One region of the Arthrobacter sp. 05L44 genome, then DNA from elsewhere that is predicted to be linked to it. Evidence: riboswitches for the same ligand, from Rfam matches in the RefSeq annotation. Region 1 holds a riboswitch; each other region holds the start of a gene.
What was found. A riboswitch is a leader RNA that binds a small molecule or an ion and turns the genes downstream of it on or off. The one in region 1 is predicted to bind cyclic di-AMP.
Positions count from the first base shown of each region.

Region 2: another riboswitch for cyclic di-AMP. It lies ahead of AC1DHY_RS14480 (aggregation-promoting factor C-terminal-like domain-containing protein); the one in region 1 lies ahead of AC1DHY_RS11015 (M23 family metallopeptidase).
Region 3: another riboswitch for cyclic di-AMP. It lies ahead of AC1DHY_RS06115 (NlpC/P60 family protein); the one in region 1 lies ahead of AC1DHY_RS11015 (M23 family metallopeptidase).

Region 1 is NZ_JBFTNS010000004.1:160,161-167,031, reverse strand. It holds gene AC1DHY_RS11040 (cold-shock protein) at 1-51, shown strand, start outside; gene AC1DHY_RS11035 (DUF3027 domain-containing protein) at 61-657, shown strand; gene AC1DHY_RS11030 (MFS transporter) at 700-2,019, shown strand; gene serC (phosphoserine transaminase) at 2,045-3,175, opposite strand; gene AC1DHY_RS11020 (iron-dependent transcriptional repressor DtxR) at 3,477-4,172, shown strand; cyclic di-AMP (ydaO/yuaA leader) riboswitch at 4,318-4,534, shown strand; gene AC1DHY_RS11015 (M23 family metallopeptidase) at 4,538-5,356, shown strand; cyclic di-AMP (ydaO/yuaA leader) riboswitch at 5,484-5,661, shown strand; gene AC1DHY_RS11010 (NlpC/P60 family protein) at 5,925-6,680, shown strand.
Region 2 is NZ_JBFTNS010000009.1:47,034-53,904, reverse strand. It holds gene AC1DHY_RS14490 (glycosyltransferase family 39 protein) at 1-433, shown strand, start outside; gene AC1DHY_RS14485 (ArnT family glycosyltransferase) at 440-2,494, shown strand; cyclic di-AMP (ydaO/yuaA leader) riboswitch at 2,748-2,917, shown strand; gene AC1DHY_RS14480 (aggregation-promoting factor C-terminal-like domain-containing protein) at 2,916-3,641, shown strand; gene AC1DHY_RS14475 (VOC family protein) at 3,777-4,154, opposite strand; gene upp (uracil phosphoribosyltransferase) at 4,234-4,869, opposite strand; gene AC1DHY_RS14465 (phosphatase PAP2 family protein) at 4,882-5,712, opposite strand; gene AC1DHY_RS14460 (nucleoside deaminase) at 5,811-6,314, shown strand; gene AC1DHY_RS14455 (DNA glycosylase AlkZ-like family protein) at 6,400-6,871, opposite strand, start outside.
Region 3 is NZ_JBFTNS010000002.1:180,429-187,299, forward strand. It holds gene AC1DHY_RS06100 (Ig-like domain-containing protein) at 1-2,551, shown strand, start outside; gene AC1DHY_RS06105 (DNA alkylation repair protein) at 2,624-3,271, shown strand; gene AC1DHY_RS06110 (hypothetical protein) at 3,238-3,492, opposite strand; cyclic di-AMP (ydaO/yuaA leader) riboswitch at 3,694-3,859, shown strand; gene AC1DHY_RS06115 (NlpC/P60 family protein) at 3,864-4,616, shown strand; gene AC1DHY_RS06120 (dihydrofolate reductase family protein) at 4,699-5,256, opposite strand; gene AC1DHY_RS06125 (cupin domain-containing protein) at 5,311-5,688, opposite strand; gene AC1DHY_RS06130 (DUF5129 domain-containing protein) at 5,774-6,871, opposite strand, start outside.

The DNA.
Region 1 (6,871 bases):
AAGGCCATTGCCGCCGCATTGCGCAAAGTCGCCGACGAGCTCGACGCTTAAGGCCCTGCGATGACTCCGGAACCTGAGCAGAACGCCGCCGTGACGGCCGGTGCCGCCGCCGGCGCCAAGGCAGGGTCCAAGCCGCGCTACGGTGTGCCCGCATGGCGCACCGGCAAGCCGGATGCATTCCTGGCCGCCTCGATCGACGTCGCCCGCGCCGCAGTGGAAGGCATCGCCCCGGCGGAGCAAATCGGGGAACACCTCGGCGCCAAGAGCGAAGGCGACCGGCTGGTGACCCACCTCTTCGAGTCGAAACTTCCCGGGTACGGCGGCTGGCAGTGGTACGCGGTCCTGACCCGCAATTCGCGCTCCAAAGTGGTGACCGTGGACGAGTTGGGCCTGCTGCCCTCCGAGGACTCCATCCTCGCCCCGGAATGGGTGCCGTGGGCTGAACGCGTGCGGCCGGAGGACGCCCAGCAGGACGACGACGCCGATGCCCCCGCCGGGGATGCCCCCGCCGCGGACGCGCCGCGGGATACCGCTGACGACGATGCCGCAACCTCCGACGCCGGGACCCCCGACGGGGATCCGGACGAGGCCGTAACCTCCGGCGACGAACCTGCCGTGGACGGACCTTCCGACGATTCCACTGTAGAGGCCGACTAACAGCTTGGAACCGTTCGGGGTAGCGCAGCGGAAGGCCAGGACATGAGGTCCACCTTCAAATCGCTGCACATCCTGAACTACCGTATTTGGTTCATCGGCGCCCTGGTCTCGAACATCGGGACCTGGATGCAACGCACCGCGCAGGACTGGCTGGTCTTTGACCATCTCAGCCACCAGGACGCCGGGGCCATGGGCATCACCATGGCGCTGCAGCTGGGGCCCCAGCTGTTCCTCGCGCCCGTGGCCGGGCTCGCCGCCGACCGCTTCAACCGCCGGCAGCTCCTGGTCCTGACACAGTCCGCCATGGCTCTCCTGAGCGCCGCTCTTGGGGCCCTCGTGCTGTCCGGGGCCGCCCAGCTGTGGCACGTCTATATTTTCGCCCTGCTGCTGGGCGTCGTCTCCGCCTTCGATGCCCCGGTCCGCCAGACGTTCGTCTCCGAACTGGTCCGCGACGACTACCTGCCCAACGCCGTCGCCCTCAACAGCGCCTCGTTCAACGTAGCCCGGATGATCGGGCCGGCCGTCGCCGGGCTGCTCACCGTAGCCATCGGCCCGGGCTGGGTCTTCCTGGTCAACACCGTGACCTTCCTGGCGCTGCTCCTGAGCCTGGCCAAGATTCCCGCGGACTCGCTGCGGCAGTTGCCGCGGGCGCCGGCCGGGAAGGGCCGGATCCGCGAGGGCCTGCGGTACGTCCGCTTCCGGCCCGACATTGTGGTGGTGCTGGTGGCCGTGTTCATTGTGGGGACGCTCGGACTGAACTTTGTCCTCTTTATCGCCGCGATGGTCGGCACCGAATTCGGCCTCGATGCCGGTGCCTTCGGCCTGATGAACTCGATCATGGCCATCGGATCCGTGGCCGGCGCGCTGCTCTCTGCCGGGCGCGGCCGGCCCAGGATGCGGGTGATCTTCGGTGCGGCCGGCGCCTTCGGGGTGACGTCGGGCCTGGCCGCCCTGGCGCCGGACTACTTCTGGTTCGGTGTGGCTCTGGTTCCGGTGGGGCTGTTTGCCATCACCATGATGACCAGCGCCAACGGCTACGTACAGACCACCACGGACCCGGTGATGCGCGGCCGGGTCATGGCCCTCTACATGGCCATCTTTATGGGCGGCACGCCGATCGGCGCCCCGCTGGTCGGCTGGGTGGCGAACGTCGCCGGCGCCCGCTGGTCCATGGGCGTCGCCGCGGCCTCCGGCATCCTGGCGGCCCTGATCGGCATGGTGTGGATTGTCCGGGCCAAGCACCTGCGCATCGCGTTCAACCGGCGCGCCCGCGGGCTGCGCTACTTCCAGGTTGTCCCTGGTCGGTCAACGACGGACGGCACCGCCGGGGTGGAAGACCCGGACGACGCCGTCGAGCGCTGACGCTTCCCGCAGGAGGACGCCGGAGCTACTTCTTGAGCTCTCCCACGACGTAGTCGATGCAGGCGAGCAGAGCGGAAACGTCGTCGGGCTCGATCGCCACGAACGTGGCAATGCGCAACTGGTTGCGGCCCAGCTTGCGGTACGGCTCCGTGTCCACGATGCCGTTGGCGCGCAGCACCTTGGCAACGGCGGAGGCGTCGATCGAGTCGTCGAAGTCGATGGTGGCGATGACGTTGGAGCGGTCTTCGGCGCGGGCCACAAACGGTGTGGCGTATGGCGACTCCTCGGCCCAGCGGTAGATGCGCCCGGCCGATTCGGCGGTCCGTCCGGCGGCGAAGTCGAGCCCGCCGTTGCTGTTCAGCCACCGCACCTGGGCGTCCAGGGTCACCAGCGTGGCAAGCGCGGGTGTGTTGTAGGTCTGGTTGAGCCGGGAGTTATCGATCGCCGTCTGGAGGTCCAGGAAGTCCGGGATCCAGCGACCGCCGGCCTTGATCCGGGCGGCGCGCTCCAGCGCGGCGGGGGAGAACAGCCCAAGCCAAAGACCGCCGTCGGAGGCGAAGTTCTTCTGCGGGGCAAAGTAGTAGACATCGGCCTCGGCGACGTCAACGTCCAGGCCGCCGGCCGCGGACGTGGCGTCCACCAGGACCAGCGCGTCCCCGTCCACTCCGGACACGCGCTTGACCGGCGCCGCGACCCCGGTGGAGGTCTCGTTCTGCGGCCAGGCGTAGACGTCGACGCCGGCCTCGGCCTGCGGTTCGGGGCGGGTGCCGGGCGCCGAGGTGATGATCGACGATTCGGCCAGGAAAGGGGCCTTGTTCGTGGCAGCGGCGAACTTCGAACCGAACTCGCCGAACGAGAGGTGCTGCGCCTTGTTCTCTACCAGGCCGAAGCTGGCGATGTCCCAGAACGCGGTGGAACCGCCGACGCCAAGGATCACCTCGTAGCCGTCGGGGGCGCGGAAGAACTCGCTGAGGCCGCTCCGGACCGAGCCAACGAGGTCCTTCACGGGCGCCTGGCGGTGCGAGGTGCCCAGCAACTTAGCCGACGCCGCGGTGAGGGCCTCGATCTGTTCCGGCCGGACCTTCGAGGGACCGGCGCCAAACCGGCCGTCCTGGGGCAGCAGGTTCGCGGGGATAGTGATGCTGGTGTCGCTCACAGTGGCTCCAATTGTCGGCTGGGTGCGTGGCGTGGCTGGGCGGGTCCGGCGCCGGGGCGGCCATGACGCTATTTATTCTGCCCGACGGCCCTGCGCGGGCGGGAAAATGTCCCGTCATAGTCCGGTCACTGAGACGCGGCGGTGGGGAGGGCCGCAACTGCCGCCCGCCGGACGCTGAATTATCCGGAGTAATTCAAAATAGGCTAGGCTGAGCGTGACGTACGCCGGATCCAGCCAGGGCGCATCCTGCAGGCTGTACGGTGGGAAAGACGCAAGGACGGCGCTCGAGGAGCTGAGCTGAATGACGGATCTGATCGATACCACCGAGATGTATCTCCGGACCATCCTGGAACTTGAAGAAGAGAACATCGTCGCCCTCCGCGCCCGCATCGCCGAACGTCTCCGCCACTCCGGCCCCACCGTATCCCAGACCGTTGGCCGCATGGAGCGCGACGGCCTGGTGGTTGTTTCCGGCGACCGGCACCTTGAACTGACGGAAACGGGACGGAAACGCGCCATCGAGGTTATGCGCAAGCACCGCCTCGCCGAACGCCTGCTCGCCGATGTCATCGGCCTGGACTGGGCCTACGTCCACGAGGAAGCGTGCCGGTGGGAGCACGTGATGAGTGAGCGCGTCGAGCGCCGGATCTTCGAAATGCTGGACCACCCCACCGTGTCCCCCTACGGAAACCCGATCCCCGGACTTGCCGACCTCGGCGGCCTCCCGGCGCCCGAGCGCGGAAGTGGAGTGGTCAACCTCCTTGACGCCATGGCAGGCTACGGTGCCGACTCGCGGATCACCGTCAGCCGCCTGGCCGAGCCCATCCAGGTGGAGCCGGAGCTGCTGGTCCAGCTCGATGAAGGCGGAATCCGTCCCGGCGCCCGGGTATCGCTGGAACGGGTAGGGGAGTACATCTCGGTGCGTGTTCCGGACATCGAAGGGGCCCTCGAACTGCCCCCCGAGGTCGCGGCCCACGTCTTCGTTACGCTGGGGTAACTTCGTCCCCTCGGACGCCCGCGGGGACGCCGGATAGTTATGCACAGGCCGGATAACGGAATTATTACCGTGTCCCTTAATCGCCTATAGTTGATGACTAGCACCGATACACAAGCGTTATCTGATCCGGAGCCGAGCTCTGCCAGCGGATCAGTAGGCGATTCACCTTTCTGGCAGAGGCGGGGGAACCACTAACGGCTGCTGAACCAGCAGCCTTGGGGTGAAGTCCGCTAGCGGCAAGCGCTTTCGCAGGAATGTCCCTGGACACCCCTGCGCCTGAATGCTTGCACCGGCGGACCGGGTCTTTGAACTCTCTGACCCGAATCCGACAGCTAACTTCGCAGGCTTTCCAGAGAGGAACCTTCTTGACCATCCAGACCGTCAGGGGCCGCCGTCGTGCGACCGGTCCCGCTCCGGAGCCGCGCCCGGCCGCCGTCGTACACGACGAGCGCCCGCGCGATGCGCGCCGCGACGAACGCCGCGGCAGGCGCAGCCCGTTCCGGCAGGTGACCGACTTTGCCGCCGTCAGCGGCGTCGGGCAGAAGGCGGGCATTGCCCTGGCTGCCACCGGTCTGGTGCTCACCGTTGCCGTGCCGGCCACCGGCCCCGCGATGGCCACCGACACGGCCCGGTCCGGCTCCGTTTCCGCCGCGGCACAGCCGGAAGTCAAGGCCGCAGCGGCCGCGATCAACTTCAACCGCACCGCCGTGACCACCAAGGGCGATCCGGACAGCAAGCTCAAGCAGCTGCTCAGCGCACAGTCGGCCGGCTCCATCACCCGGGCAGCGTCGGCAGGCAGCCTGGGCGCGCCGCTGGACGTGATGGTCACCGCTTCACCCTTCGGCTACCGCATCAGCCCCATCACCGGGGCCGTCGGCGAGTTCCACCGCGGCCAGGACTATGTCGCCCAGTGCGGCACGGCCGTGCACGCCGCTGCGAGCGGCACCGTTACCTTTTCCGGTTGGCACCCCTACGGGGGCGGCAACCGCATCGTGATCGACCATGGCAATGGCCTGGAGACCACGTACAACCACTTGTCGTCATCCAACGTCCACGTAGGCCAGCAGGTCTCACGCGGAGATGTCGTGGCGATGAGCGGGACCACCGGCGCCTCCACCGGCTGCCACCTCCACTTCGAGGTGATGGTTAATGGGGAAGTCGTTGACCCGCTGGGCTGGCTTTAGCCAACCCGAGGGACCACTCGCATTTCTGTGACACGCCGTGATCTGAATGTGACATTGAGTCCCAACTGCTGTACCGTATGAAGCACGCCAACTTCTCCGAAGTTGGCGCTCTTGAGTGGATTGCCTAACTCTGCCACCGCTCAAGGTCCGTTCGCATCACATCGTCTGGCAGGGGCGGGGGAACCAATTTTGGTCTTCGCAAGAAGACCTAGGGGTTAAGTCGCAAAGCTTCCCAGGAAGCAGCGCGGCCGGGTGACTCCCATCCGAATCCGACAGCTCACCTCGTAGGCATTGGGAGAGGCTACTTTCGTGTCTTCACGCCACAATGCTGCGCGTTCTCGCGCCAGCGAGGCTCAGATGAGCCCGCTGAACTCCATGCTCCGCGCTGCCCTTGCCGGCGCCCGGACTGGATCAGTAAACGCAGTTCCCGCTTTTGGCGCGTCTTCGCAGTACACCCTTCGCTAAGAAACCCGTTTCGGGGCGATCCGGCGTACCCCCAAGATGCCGGAGCGTCCTCAGTCCCGCCTGTCAAGCGCGCGGACACAAGGATCACGAAAGAGAGAACTAAATGACTACTCGTGCAAACATTGCACGCCACCGCGCGGAGGTCACCAAGACCAACTCGCTGGCTGTCATTGCTAAGGCCGTCGGCGACAACGCCGGTGGTATGGGTCGCCAGGCCGCGGTTATCGCTGCTGCCTCCGGCCTGGTACTGACCAGCGGTATCGCAGCCAACGCTGCCGAGACCAACGTTCAGCGCGAATCGACCTCCGCTTCCGCCACGGAAGTACAGTCCAACGCACCGGCCACCATCTCTGCGGCCTCCAGCATCGCCATCTCCTACGAGAAGCCGGCAGTCACCACCGCACCGGCTCCCGTTGTTGAGGAAGCCAAGCCGGTTGTCAACGTGCAGGAAGCCGGAACCACCACCGGTACCGGCACTGGCACCGCGGTCACCGCATCGCTGGACGCGAAGGCACCGGCCGCCGTCAGCGGCATGGGCGCCTCGATCGCCGCCGCTGCCTACGCACAGATCGGTGTGTCCCAGGACTGCACCATGCTGGTGACCAACGCACTGGCCGCAGTGGGCGTCCACTACCACGGCTGGCCGGCTGGCTACCTCTCCCTGGGCCGCACCGTGAGCGCCGCTGAGGCTCAGCCGGGCGACCTCGCCTACTACCAGAACGGCGGCATGGGCATGGCCCACATCGCTGTTTACGTCGGCAACGGCATGGCCGTTCACGGCGGCTGGAACGGCGGAACCACCGCGCTGTACAGCGTCAACGTCGGCTCCGGCCCGGTCTTCATCCGCGTCGGCGGCTAGGACTTACCCCGGCCTACGGCCACAGCATTTCAAAGGACCCCTGCCCGGCGGCAGGGGTCCTTTGCCATGTACGGCGCCGGCCCCACCGCCGTCGGGGGAGACCCGCTCCGGACGCGGCGCGATAGATCCGCGACGAATAAATTCGGTGATCCGGGCGATCCGTGTTTACTCTTGTGGTGTCGATCCATAGC
Region 2 (6,871 bases), on a different contig from region 1:
GTGGACGCTGGCGACGGCGGCCCAGCCGCACTCGGGTTCGATCCCCACCTCAGGTCCGACGGCGTCCGCGATGGGCGGCGGATTCGGACCCTCGGCGGGCCCGGGCGGCGCGACATCGTCGTCCGAACTCTCGACCCTGCTGAAGTCCTCCGGCACCAAATGGTCCGCGATTGTCTCCGGCGCCACCGAAGCAGCCAGCCTGGAACTCGCCACCGGCACCAGCGTCATTGCGCTGGGCGGCTGGAACGGCGGCGACCCCTACCCGACGCTCGCCCAGTTCCAGGCCATGGTGGACCGCGGCGAGATCGGCTACTTCATCTCCGGCGGCATGGGCGGGGGCCGCGGGGGCAACTCCGAGGTCGCCACCTGGGTGGCCGCCAACTACCAGGCCCAGACCGTGGGTAACGCCACCGTGTACAAGCTGGCAGGCTAGGCCGCCATGGCTGGGATCCTGTGCACGCGGACCGGAGTGTCAGACGGAATGTCCGACGGGGCGGCTGCAGGGGCGGTGGAGGGACGTCGCCTGCCGGGAACGGCGCGGGCACACCTGGCCGGGGTTCGCTCGATGCGGGCACGGGTGGAGCTGGCGGTCCTGCTCCTGGCGACGGCCGGGCTGTACCTGTGGAACCTCGGCGCCTCCGGCTGGGCCAACGCCTTCTATTCGGCCGCGGCCCAGGCAGGTTCGCAGGACTGGACGGCCTGGTTCTTTGGCTCGTCCGACGCCGCCAACGCCATCACCGTGGACAAGCCGCCGGCGTCGTTGTGGGTGATGGGACTCTCGGTGCGGTTGTTCGGGCTCAACTCCTGGAGCATCCTCGTCCCGCAGGCGCTGATGGGTGTCGGCACGGTCTGGCTCGTTTATCTGGCCGTCCGCCGGGCGGCGGTACCCGCTGCGGCCGACCGGGTCCTGGCCCACCGCGCCGGGCTGCTGGCCGGCGCGGTGATGGCGCTGACCCCGGTTGCCGTCCTGATGTTCCGGTTCAACAACCCCGACGCCCTGCTGGTGCTCCTCATGACGGCGGCCGCCTACGCCGTGCTGCGCTCCATCCAGGACGCGCGTCTGCGGTGGCTACTGTTCGCCGGGGTGCTGCTGGGCTTCGGGTTCCTGACCAAGCAGCTTCAGGTGCTGCTGGTGGTTCCCGGGTTCGCCCTGGCGTACCTGCTCGCGGCACCGGCCGGAATCGGCAGGCGCGTCCTTCATCTCCTCGCCGCCGGCGGTGCAATGGCCGCCGCGGCGGGGTGGTGGCTGGTCGCCGTCGAGGTCATCCCGGCGCCGGACCGGCCGTATATCGGCGGGTCACAGAACAATTCCATCCTGGAGCTCACCCTTGGCTATAACGGCCTGGGCAGGCTCAGCGGGAACGAGACCGGGAGTGTGGGCGGCGGCAACGGCTGGGGCACCCCGGGCCTGTTCCGGCTGTTCAACACTGAGTTCGGCGGCCAGATTGCGTGGCTGATCCCCTCGGTGCTGTTGCTCGGCGCCGGGTTGTTCTGGCTGGGGCGGCGGGCCCCGCGGACCGACGCCGTCCGGACCTCCGTGATCATCTGGGGCTCGTGGGTCCTGGTCACCGGCCTGACCTTCAGCCTGATGGCCGGCATTATCCACCCGTATTACATGGTGGCGCTGGCTCCGGGGATCGCCGGACTGGCCGGGCTGGGCGGGGTTCTCCTGTGGCAGCGGCGGGAGCAGCCGGTGGCCGCCTTTGTGCTGGCCGGCGCCCTCGCCGCAGCCGGATTCATGGCCACCGCCCTCCTCGGCCGCACGCCGGCGTTCCTGCCGTGGTTGCGCTGGGTGGTCCTGCTGGGCGCCCTCGCGGCCGCGGCCCTGGTGCTGTTCGCCGGGGCACGGGGCGTTCTGGGGTCCGGTGGAGCGCGGGCGACGGGGCTTGGAGGCACGGGTCCCCGCACCGGCCCCGGCTCGCTTTCGCTCCTAACGCGCACGACGGCGTCCCTCGCAGTTGCCGTTGCCCTCTCCGGTCCGCTGGCGTACTCGGTATCCACCGCGGCCACAGCCCATAGCGGCGCGATCGTCTCTGCCGGCCCCGCGGTGTCCGGCCGCGGCGCACCCGGAATGGTGCCGGCATTTGGCGGTGCAGGCGGGTTTGGCGGTCCGGGCGGCGGCAGGGGTGGCGGGATGGGAGGTCTACTCGGCGCCAGCACGCCGTCGGACGCCCTCGTCACCCTGCTCAAGGCTGACGCCGGCACCTTCACCTGGGCGGCCGCCGTCGTCGGCTCCAACAACGCTGCCGGCTACCAGCTGGCCACGCAGCTGCCCGTGATGGCCGTGGGCGGATTCAACGGGACGGACCCGGCCCCGACGCTTGAACAGTTCCAGCAGTACGTGGCCGCCGGGAAGATCCACTACTTCATCGCCGGGACCATGATGCAGGGCGAAACGGGCTCGGACGACGCCGCCCGGATCGCCTCGTGGGTCGCGGCCAACTTCACGGCCCAGAGTGTCGGTGGGACCGAGGTGTACCTGCTGGCGGGGTAGCCGCCGCCGACGCACCCCGCCATTTCGACGGTTCCTTGCCGACTCGACGTTCATAAGCGTCGAGTGGGCGCGGAACCGTCGAAACGGGGCCGATGGCGGCGACGGAGACGGCCTCAGCACAGACCAGGTCTGCGGCAAGACGCCACGCTGCAGCTCGTGATCTCCGTTACCAAAATGTGACTTCTGAATGAAAGTACAGTACCGTTTTAGAGTGCGGCAATCGATCTGGCCGCATATCCGGATTGACGCCATGCTCTGCCGCTTCCCGGATTCCGATGGACCAGGCAGAGGCGGGGGACCCAGTGTTCCCGGGCATTCTGCATCCATGCACCCAAGGGGTTAAGCCGCACGTCGATTATCCGTGCGGCCGGATATTGCATCCGAACCCGACAGCTAACTCCGTAGGCGTTGAGAGGCGAACATGACTGAATTCAAGGTACAAACGCGCCCCGAGGGCGCTAAACGCACATCCGACGCCGACACCGCGCGTCACCGGGCCGAGCCGTCCAAGCGTTCGTCGGCCCTGTCGCGGGTCGGCACCCGCTCCAACGGCAAGCGTGCCGCCGTCGTTGCCACCGCATTCGCCGTCCTGCTGGGGGCCGGCGCCGCGGGGCAGGCTTCCGGTACGTCCGCCCACACCACTGAGGCGGCCAAGGACTCGAAGGCTTCGCTGGAGACCCTGGACTTCGAACGCGTCGGAAGCACCAGCACACCGTCGCCCACGGCCATGAGTGTCGAGGCCCAGGCCTCCACGGTCAAGCCCGCCAAGGCTCCCGCCGCAGCGGCTCCGAAACCGGCTGCCGCCCCGGCGCCCGCTCCCACTAAGCCGGTGGCAGTCGACGACCCCGCAGGCGCCCAGGCCTACGCCGCGTCCCAGCTGCCCGCCCACGGCTGGGCGCCGAGCGAGATGCAGTGCCTGATGAAGCTCTGGACCCGGGAATCGGACTGGAAGACCACCGCCACCAACGCCAGCAGCGGCGCCTACGGTGTGGTGCAGTCGCTGCCGGCCGAGAAGATGGCCAGCGCCGGCGCCGACTACCTGACCAACTACAAGACCCAGATCAACTGGGGCCTGCAGTACGTCCAGGAACGCTACGGTTCGCCGTGCGGTGCCCTGAACTTCCACTACGCGAACAACTGGTACTAAGAAACACCCCGCGGCCCTGCCGCACATAAAGCTCAGGCGAGGCCCCGGATCCACTGGATCCTGGGCCTCGCCCTCGTCTGCCGTCATTTGTCGCCGGCCGCGGCCCGCGAGCCCCGCGGCCGGGTGCGAGCCCCGCTAGCCGTTCGTGCGGCCGGGGATGTACTGCACGGCCCATTTGTTGCCGTCCGGGTCGGCGAAGTACAGGAAGTGCCCCCAGTCCTGGACGTCGACGTCGCTGACGTCCACACCGTTGTCCTTCAGCTGCCGGTGCGCGGCCTGGATATCGCTGACCACCAGCTGGAGGCTGGGCGCAGTGCCGGGCGGGGCATCTATGAGGCCCTCGCCGATCGCAATCGAACACCCGGAGCCCGGCGGAGTCAGCTGGACAAACCGGATGCCTTCCGAGGGGCGCTCGTCGTAGTCGGCGTTGAAGCCCACCTTGTTGACGTAGAAATCCTTGGCCCGGTCCACGTCGGACACCGGCACCATAACAAGTTCAAGTTTCCAGTCCATGGGCACAGGCTAGCCCGGGACACGTTTCGCCGGAACCCCCGACGCCGGCACCCGCGAACGAATACCGGCGGACGGAAGCCTAGACCGCGATCCCGTACAGGCGGTCGCCGGCGTCGCCCAGGCCGGGCACAATGTAGGACTTTTCGTTCAGTTTCTCGTCAATCGAGGCCAGCACGATGGTGACGTTGGCTTCCGAGAGCTCTTCTTCGAGCTTGGCGAGGCCCTCGGGGGCGGCCAGCAGGCAGATGCAGGTGACGTCGGAGGCGCCGCGCTTGAAGAGGAACTTGATGGCCTCGCGCAGGGTGCCGCCGGTCGCGAGCATGGGGTCCAGGACGAAGATCTGGCGGTCCGTCAGGTCCTCGGGGAGACGCTCGGCGTAGGTGATGATGTCCAGGGTCTCTTCGTCGCGGGCCATGCCCAGGAAGCCGACCTCGGCGGTGGGAACCAGCTTGGTCATGCCCTCGAGCATGCCGAGCCCGGCGCGCAGGATCGGGACCACCAGCGGGGTGGGTTTGGTGAACGCCGTGCCGATGGTCGTGCTGACCGGCGTCTCGATGGTCACCGGTTCGGTGCGGACGTCCCGGGTTGCCTCGTAGGCGAGGAGCGTCACGAGCTCCTCGGTGAGCTGGCGGAAGACCGGGGACGGGGTGTTCTTGTCCCGCAGAACGGTGAGCTTATGGGCGACCAGCGGGTGGTCCACAACGAGAGTGCGCATGGGTCAAAACTATCACCCGGACGCTGAGGACCGTCCCGCGCTGCCGGACGAATCGGCGTCGGCGGCATCACCGCCGGGCGCCCCCGCGCCGCCTGCGACGCCGGGGGCACGGTCGCGCAGGTGCGCCTCGTTATCGAACGTCGGGGCGGGCCCGGTGTGCTCCCGGTGCCGCAGCACATGGAAGAGTCTGTGGGCCAGGATCACGATCCCCACCCAGCCGAATCCGAGCACCCAGCCGATGATCACGTCGGTCATCCAGTGGTGGCCCAGGTAGACCCGGCTCATACCCATCGCGAAGATGAAGAGCACCCCGGCGGCGATCAGGCCGACACGTGCGATGGTGCGGTGCACCTGGAGGCAGGCGAGGTAGACCACCAGCCCGATCACCACCGTGGTGTTCAGGGTGTGGCCGCTGGGGAACGACGGCGAGTTCTCGTAAGGGGGGACGGCGTCGGCGTGGTCCGGGCGGGCCCGTCCGATCAGCTTTTTGCCCAGCGACGTGGCGGTAATGGACACGGCCGCGGCGCCGCCGATGAGGATCAGGGGCCGCCAGGTCCGCGAGACCCAGGTCAGCCAGGCCGTCAGGATGCTGGCCAGGATGGGCATCCCGATGCCGCCGCCGATGTTGGTGAACCCGGTGACGAAGGAGTCCAGGCCGGGACTGCGCAGGTGCTCCATAAAGGAGAGGGTGGGTTTGTCCAGGTTGGCCAGGCCGGCGTCATCCACCACGTTGTCGTAGACCTCCGCACTGAGGAGGGCGAGCATCACGATCACGACGCCGCCGATCAGCATGGTGATCCACAGGGCGGCGTACGGCACCACCCACTTACCCCAGCGCCGCATCAGCCAGCTCTCGGTCCTGGTACTCACTGCCGTCTCCCGACTTTCCGGTGCACCGCCCGGGTGCACAGCCTGCTTAGGATCGAAACTACCATTGAGCCATGACTACCCCCGAGCCGCGCCATGCCGAATGGATGAGCCTGGCCCTTGCCGAAGCGCGCCGGGCGCTGGCCACCGCGGACGTGCCGATCGGCGCGGTCGTCATCGGCCCGGACGGTTCGGTGCTGGGCACGGGGCGCAATGAGCGCGAAGCCCTCGGGGACCCGACGGCGCACGCCGAGGTGATCGCGATCCGGGAGGCGGCTGCCCGGCTGCGGGGCAGGCGTTCCCTGGAGGGGGCGGCCGACGACGGCTGGCGGCTGGAAGACTGCACCTTGGTGGTCACGCTGGAGCCGTGCGCAATGTGCGCCGGCGCCGTGGTGCTGGCCCGGATCCCGCGGGTGGTCTTTGGCGCCTGGGATGAGAAGGCCGGGGCCGCGGGTTCCGTGTTCGACATCCTGCGCGAACGCCGGCTGAACCATTGGGTGGAGGTCTACGCCGGGGTCAGGGAGCAGGAGTGCGGCGCACTGCTGCGGGGGTTCTTCGCCGGGCACCGCGGCGCCTGAGGAGCGCCGGCGGCCGGCTGGAAGGCCAGCGGTCAGCCCACGCGAGGCCGCCGGGCTACCGCGCTGCCCGCTCGAGGCCGCCGGGCTACCGGCTAGCGGTGGCCGTGGTGGACGCGCGCAGCGCATCGATCCGCTTTTGCCGCGACGCGGGCGAGTCCAGGCTGAAGGCACGGAAGTCGCCCAGGTCCTCCCTGATCCAGTCCTCCACCTCGGCGATCCGCCGGGTCACGGCCGGCGTTGCTGTGCCGAACACCCAGGCGGCGATCCCTTCCCGGCCCGGATCGTACTGCCAGAGCCCGATGATCCGGCCGCGGTCGACGATGGGGTGGTCCGGAAGGTCGGCCTGCAGCGCCAACGGGGCCAGGGCCGCTTTGCTGTGATCCGCCCCGGCCAGCAGTTCCGCCGCGTTCCGGCGCAGCAGCACCAGCGAATCGGTCCCGGCGAGCAACTGGATCTGTTCCTCGGCCGGTTCCTCGAATGCGGCCAGGAGTTCGACGTCGTCCGGCAGCATCCAGAGCGGGTCCCCGCCGGCGGCGGTGGGAACCTCGACGGCACCG
Region 3 (6,871 bases), on a different contig from region 1:
GGGCGGGGTTGTGTACGCCGGTTTCGCGAGCCACTGTGACTGGGCGCCCTTCGTGGGCTACGTCGTCGGTGTTTCCACCGCCGGCCGCCAGACCACCATGTGGGCCACCGAATCGGGCAACAGCAGCGCGGAGGGCGGCATCTGGCAGTCCGGCGGGGGACTGGTCTCCGACGGCGCCGGCCAGATCCTCTTCTCCACCGGCAACGGCATCTCCCCGAAAGCCGGTCCCGGGAAGACCCCGCCCGCCACGCTGGCCGAGTCCGTCGTCCGGCTCACCGTCGGCGCCGACGGCAACCTCAAACCCACCGACTTCTTCAGCCCCGCCAACAACGCCAAGCTGGACCAGAACGACGCCGACCTCGGATCCGGTGCGCCCATCGCCATCCCGGCCGGCTACGGAACCGCAGCGCATCCCCGGCTGCTGGTGCAGGTCGGGAAGGACGGGCGCGTCTACCTGCTGGACCGGGACAACCTGGGCGGCATGGGGCAGGGGGCCGGCGGTACCGATGCGGTCGTCGACGAGGCCGGGCCGTACAGCGGAGTCTGGGGACGGCCGGCCTTCCTTGGGACCACCAGCGGCGGCTACGTCTACACCGTCGAGAACAAGGGGTACCTCCGGGCGCATAAGCTCCTGCCCAGCAGCACCGGCGGCATCCAGCTGGCCTCGGTCGGGACCTCCGTAGGCACGTTCGGCTATACCTCCGGGGCTCCGTCCGTAACCTCCAACGGCACCAACGCGTCCACCGCCCTGGTGTGGGCGGTCTACGTCACCGGCCCCACCGGTACCGGAGCTGAGCTTCGGGCTTACCGCGCCCTTCCGGACAGCGCCGGCAAACTCCAGCAGGTCTTCACTGCGCCGCTGGGCATTGCAGCCAAGTTCTCAACTGTGGCAACCGACAACGGCCGGGTTTACGTCGGGACGCGGGACGGCCACATCATCGGGTTCGGCGCGCCGACCACGTCCGCGATGGGCACCGCCAGCGGAGACCTCGGGACGGCTGAGGTCGGCACGGTGAAGACCGGCACCGTGACCATCACCGCCACCCGCGCCGTCACGGTCCAGACCGTCACGGCGGCCGCTCCGTTCGGGATTGGCACGCTGGCGCTGCCGCGCACGCTGGCGAACGGGGCAAGCTTGACGGTTCCGGTGACGTTCGCGCCGGCGGCCCCGGGACAGGCGGACGGTGCGCTGACTGTCACCATGGCCGACGGCGAGGTGGACCTTTTGGGGGTCCACGCCATAGGAACCAAGGAAGGCCTGGGCGCCACCCCGGCGACGCTCACGTACACCAGTGTCCCGACCCAAACCAGCAGCCGGCAGACGGTCAACGTCGTCAACACGGGCCTGAGCGTTGCAACCGTTACGGGTGTGACCCTGCCGGCCAATGCATCCCTGAGCGTCGACCCCGCCACGGTTCCGGCGGTGGGCCAGGTCATCCAGCCCCTCACCTCGGTCCCTGTCTCGGTGACGTTCAGCCCCACAACGGCGACCCCCGTCACTGACCAGCTGGTGGTCACCACCAACCGCGGCTCGCTGACCGTCCCCGTGAACGCCACCGCCGTCTCGGGAGCGGCCCACCTGCAGCTCCCGCCGTCCCTGGCGTTCGGCAATGTTCCGATCGGGACCTCGGCCACGTGGGACTTCACGATTGTGAACACCGGCAATATCCCAATGACCATCACCAAGGCGAAGGCGCCGCTCGGGGTCTTCTCCACCACCAATCCCATCGCCGAAGGCCTCGTGATCCCCGCGGGTGAATCCGCCTACCAGAGCGTCACGTTCAAGCCCACGGCGGTCGGCCAGGCCGGAACCGCGGACACCTACTACCTGATTACCGCCGACGACGGGCAGGGCGCGCAGAAGGTCATGCTCACCGGGGCCGGCGTCGATGACCCCATCGCCCTGAAGGCCTACCAGACCGGCGCCGGCGACCCGAGGTCGGTTTTGGGCAGGTCGCTGACCCTGGAGTACCCGGTCGGGGCAGGAAAGTGCCAGGACTACGTCAAGGGCGTCATCTGCTGGTCCCAGGCCACCGGGGCGCACTGGGTGGGCGGCGCCATCTACGCCCGCTACAAGGCCATGGGCGGGGCCGCCGGAATCCTCGGGTTCCCGACCACTGACCAGCTGACCACCCCGGACACGATCGGCCGGTACGGCCACTTCTCCGGCTCGGGCGGGGCCTCGATCTACTGGTCACCCGCCACCGGGGCGCACTACATTGTGGGGGTCATCCGGGCCAAGTGGACGGCGATGGGCCGGGAGCGCGGCCCGCTCGGTTATCCGACGCAGGACGAGACCCGCACCCCGGACGGGCTGGGACGCTACAACCACTTCGCCGGCTCGTCCGGATCGTCCATCTACTGGACCGCGAAGACAGGCGCCCACTTTGTCCTGGGCGCGATCCGCGGCCGCTGGACTGCCCTGGGCAGGGAAAGCGGACGGCTCGGGTACCCCACCACGGATGAGTACGCGGTCACCGTCGGCCGGGCCTCGGACTTCCAGCGGGGCCGGCTGACCTGGAACCGGACAACCAGGCTGGTCACCGGCTGAGACGGGCCACGGCCGCCGCGCGGCGCACCGCAGCGGCGGCACACCCCGGCGGCGGCACGACAGAATGGACCCATGAGCGAGGCCGGTGAATTCATTGACTCGGCCCTGCAGCGGGAGGGCTCGTGGCAGCGGGCGGAGGAGGCCCGGGCCCGTTTCGGGACCGGGCTGGCAAGCTACGGTTCATCCGTCGGGGCCATCCGGGGAACGGTCCGGGACGCACTGCGGCGGTACCGGAACCTAAGCCATGACGACATCACCGCCCTCTGCTCGGAACTGTGGGAGGCGCCCGTCTTCGAGCGCCGGTTCGCCGCCGTCGTCCTGCTCCAGTCCCGCCTTCCGGTGCTGGATAACTCGGACCTGACCCGGATCGAAGGTTTCCTGCGGACCGCGCGCCTGCGCGAGCTGGCCGATCCGCTGGCGACCGACGTCGTCGGGCCGCTCACCGCAGGCCTCGCCGGCCAGAACCGTTCCCGCGCGGAGGCCGTGCTGGGCCGCTGGCTGCAGGATCCGGACGATTGGCTGCGGCGGGCCGCCCTGCTGGCCCCGCTCCGCGGGCTCCGGGCCGGGGACGGCGACTGGGACCGCTGGCAGCGGCAGGCGGGGCTGGCCCGGACGGGGACCGCGGACGACGCCGGGCTGGTCCGGGAAGCAGTCGAAACGGGCGGTACGGAAAAGGCGAAGAGCGGTTACGTGCCGGGCCGGCGCTCCACCACGGCGTAGGCTTTCCCGTCCAGGAACTGCCAGTCCGTGACCACCATAAACCCCAGCGCGTCCACCCGGTCGTTCAGGACGTGCACATCGAAGCCCCCGTCACGCGGCTCGGCGTCCCAGGTGCCGACATGGATCTCGGTTCCTTCCAGGACCAGCAATTCGGTGTTGACATCAAAATCCTCCCGGGGCTGGTCGCTCAGCTGGCAGATTGCCACACAGGGACTGGTCATGTTCGGGCCTCCGCTCCGGGAACGCTGGATGCCTTCATCCTATGCGCGGCGGGGCACCCGGACGTAGGGAAATTTTGCCGCCACAACACGGTCCCGTTACCTGAATGTGACAATCCGGCGCGGAGTCGTTACCGTTGATGGGTGCCTGTTTGTATCCGATACGGGCGCTCCCGAGCCGATTGCCTAACTCTGCCGCGGCCCGGGATCCGAATGCAACCATCTGGCAGAGACGGGGAAACCACTTTCGACCTGCGCTCTTAGCGGGTCTTGGGGTGAAGCCGCACAGCGTCCGTTTCAGACGGGCCCGCGGCCGGGTGCCTCCCATCCGAATCCGACAGCTCACCTCGCAGGCATTGGGAGAGGCAACATTCATGTCTTCAAGCATTACTTCTGCGCGCCATCGCTCCGACGCAACCGCCGGGCGGGGTTCAGCATTCTCGGTCAAGTCCGGCACCATCGGCCGCCAGGCCGCGGTGATCTTCGCAGCCTCCGGCCTGGTCCTCACCAGCGGCATGGCCGCCAACGCCGCCACCGCACCGGCCGAGCGTGACGCCGCCCCGGCATCCTCCGTGGACGTCGGCAGCAAGGTTTCGGCGCCCGTCTCGGCGGACTCCGCCGTGCGCATCAGCTTCGACCGCCCGGCAGTCGCCACCACGCCGGCACCCGTCATCGAACAGCCGAAGCCCGTGGCTGCGGCACCGGCTCCCGCCGCCGTCCCCGCCCCTGTGGTTGCCCAGGCTCCGGCCGCACCCCAGATCACGGTCCAGGCAAAGGCTGCAGTCGCACCTGCCCCGGCAGCCGGCGGAGTCAACGCCGCGATGCTCTCGGCCGCCTACAGCCAGATCGGTATCACCCAGGACTGCACCGCCATGGTCGAAAAGGCCCTGGGCGCAGCCGGCATCCCGGTGGGCGACCTTGGTCCGCAGCAGTTCATGAACTACGGCAAGGTTGTCAGCACCCCGCAGCCTGGCGACATGATCGTCCAGTCCGGCCACGTGGCCATCTACGCCGGCGACGGCCAGGCCATCAGTGGTGGCATGAACGGCAGCAACCAGACCATCAAGCACCCCCTGTCGTGGCTCACCGCCACCGGCAGCGTGACGTTCGTCCGCGCCGGCGCCTAATTACCGCGCAAGGCCTCTTTCCAAGGCCGGCGGCCGGTTGCCCTCGGGCACCCGGCCGCCGGCCTTTTGGTGTTTTGAACGCCTAGCTGCCGTACCGCAGCAGGACCACGCCGTTGCCGAACCTGCGGGTTTCAGCGAGGGCCATTGCCGTCCTGCCCTCCGCAGGCTTGAACAACGGCTTACCCCGGCCCAGCAGGACGGGATGGACAAAGATCCAGTACTCGTCGATCAGTCCGTGCCGGCGGAAAGTGTCTGCAAGTTCCGCGCCGCCGAGCGCCAGGTCCCCGCCGGGCTCGGCCTTGAGCGCCAGCACCTCCTCCGCAACGACGTCGCGCACCACCGTGGTGTTCCAGCCGGCTTCCCGGAGGGTCCGGGAGTAGACGATTTTCGGCATGTCACGCCAGATCCGGGCAAACTCGACCTCCCGCGGTGAGCTGTCCGGGTCCTGGTCCGCCGTCGGCCAGTAGTCGGCCATCAGCTGGTAGGTGACCCGGCCATCCAGGAACGCCCCCATGGTGCTTAGCTGGTCGTTAAAGTAGCCGTGGAGTTCGTCATCGACCATGTGCCAGCCAATGTCGCCGTCCGGTCCCTCGAAGAAGCCGTCCAGGGAAACCTGCATCGCTACGATGATCTTCCGCATGGCCCGAGCGTACCCGTGGCCCCGCCGCTACGGGAAGGGCCGTGCGGGTGGTGCCTAGTCCGGTAATTTGGCGTAGGCGGCCGCACTCAGGAACTCAACCCCGACGAACGGATCGCCGCCTTCAACCCAGGCGTCGTGGCCCGGCGGAATGGTGTAGGAGTCGCCGGCGGCGATGTCGATCCGGCCGCCGTCGGTGGTCTCGACAGTCAGCTTGCCAGACACGCAGAAGCCAACGTGGCTGTTCTGGCAGGAATCGGTGTTCACCACGGGTTTGATGCATTCGGACCAGCGCCATCCCGGCTCGAAACTCAGCCGGCCGATGGTGTAGTCGCCGACCGACACGATGTCGATCTCGCTCTTGTCCGGCCGGCGCTTTTCATCAGGGGAATTGTGGGATTTTACTTGCAGCTGGGTGACAACGTTGGTGGACATTGCACTCCCTCTTTTCGCTCAGGGAATTTAACTGCTTACGGAGCCAAGAATCCTCGGTTGGCCGCCGGTTGTCGATACACCTTTCCTAGAAGCTGGAGGAGCTCCCGGAACCGGAAAAACTGCCGCCCGAGCCGCCGTATCCCGTGGTGCTTCCGCCCCGGGCTGAGCTGACGCTGGAAACCCCGGTGCTGAGCCCAGTATTAAAGGTGGGGACCGAGAAAAAGTAGTACGACGGATACACCGTGCCCAGGATGCTTGGCTCGTAACTGCGCCGTTGCTTCTTCCCCGTTCCTTCCTGCGCTTCCTCCATCTGCGTCCGCATGAGCTCGGCCTCCCGGTCATTGCGTGCATAGCCCGCGATTACCGTGTCGGCGTGGGCCTTGAGCAGCCCGGACAGTTCAGTCCTGGCGTCGCGCAAGCGGTCAAGCGCCGTCTCAGGGGTGATGGTGCCGTCCGCGAGGTCTGCGGTCCAGCGTTCCATGTCCCGCTGGCTGGCGTCGCGGAAGGACCGCAGGGAAGCGGCCGTCGCGGAATCGCCTTCACCGTGGCCCTTGGCGAGCATGCCCTCAATGCCGGCCAGGTCGCTGCGGAACGGTGCCAGTTGACGGTCCCACGCCGTCGCCCACGTGGACCCGCGGTTCAGCAGGGCGTTTGTGTCGGCGATGACGTCGTCCAGGGCATCGAGTTCCGCGGCCGCATCGGCGTACTCCCGGGCCAGCGCCAGGCCGGGACTGCGCGATAGTTCCCGGGACGTCAGCGCGTGTACCTGGTTGGCGAGGCCCGTGGCGGCTTTATAGCGGCTCAGGAAGGTGCGGTGTTTCTCCAGCACCGTGCTGCCGTAGCGCGAGGACGCCGGGATGGTGCCCGCGTTGAGCTCGGTCACCTGCAGGTCCATGCTGACGTTGGAGTAGTTTGCGTCACCGCGGGCTATTTCCTTGCGGCTGCCCACCCGGGTGCGCCACCGCACCAGCAACCAGGCGCCCGCACCGGCAACCACCGTTCCTGCGGCGCTCCAGGCGGTGACCAGGAAGGCGGTGGAGCGGTACCAGGGCTGGTTGATTAGCTCCGCGCCGCGGCGGATGCCGGCAATGGTCCCGTCCGTCCACTGTGCGTCGCGCAGCAGTTCCTTGGCTGCGTCCTGGATGTCGGTGCGCTGCTCCAGGGATACCTTCCGGTCTTCGCC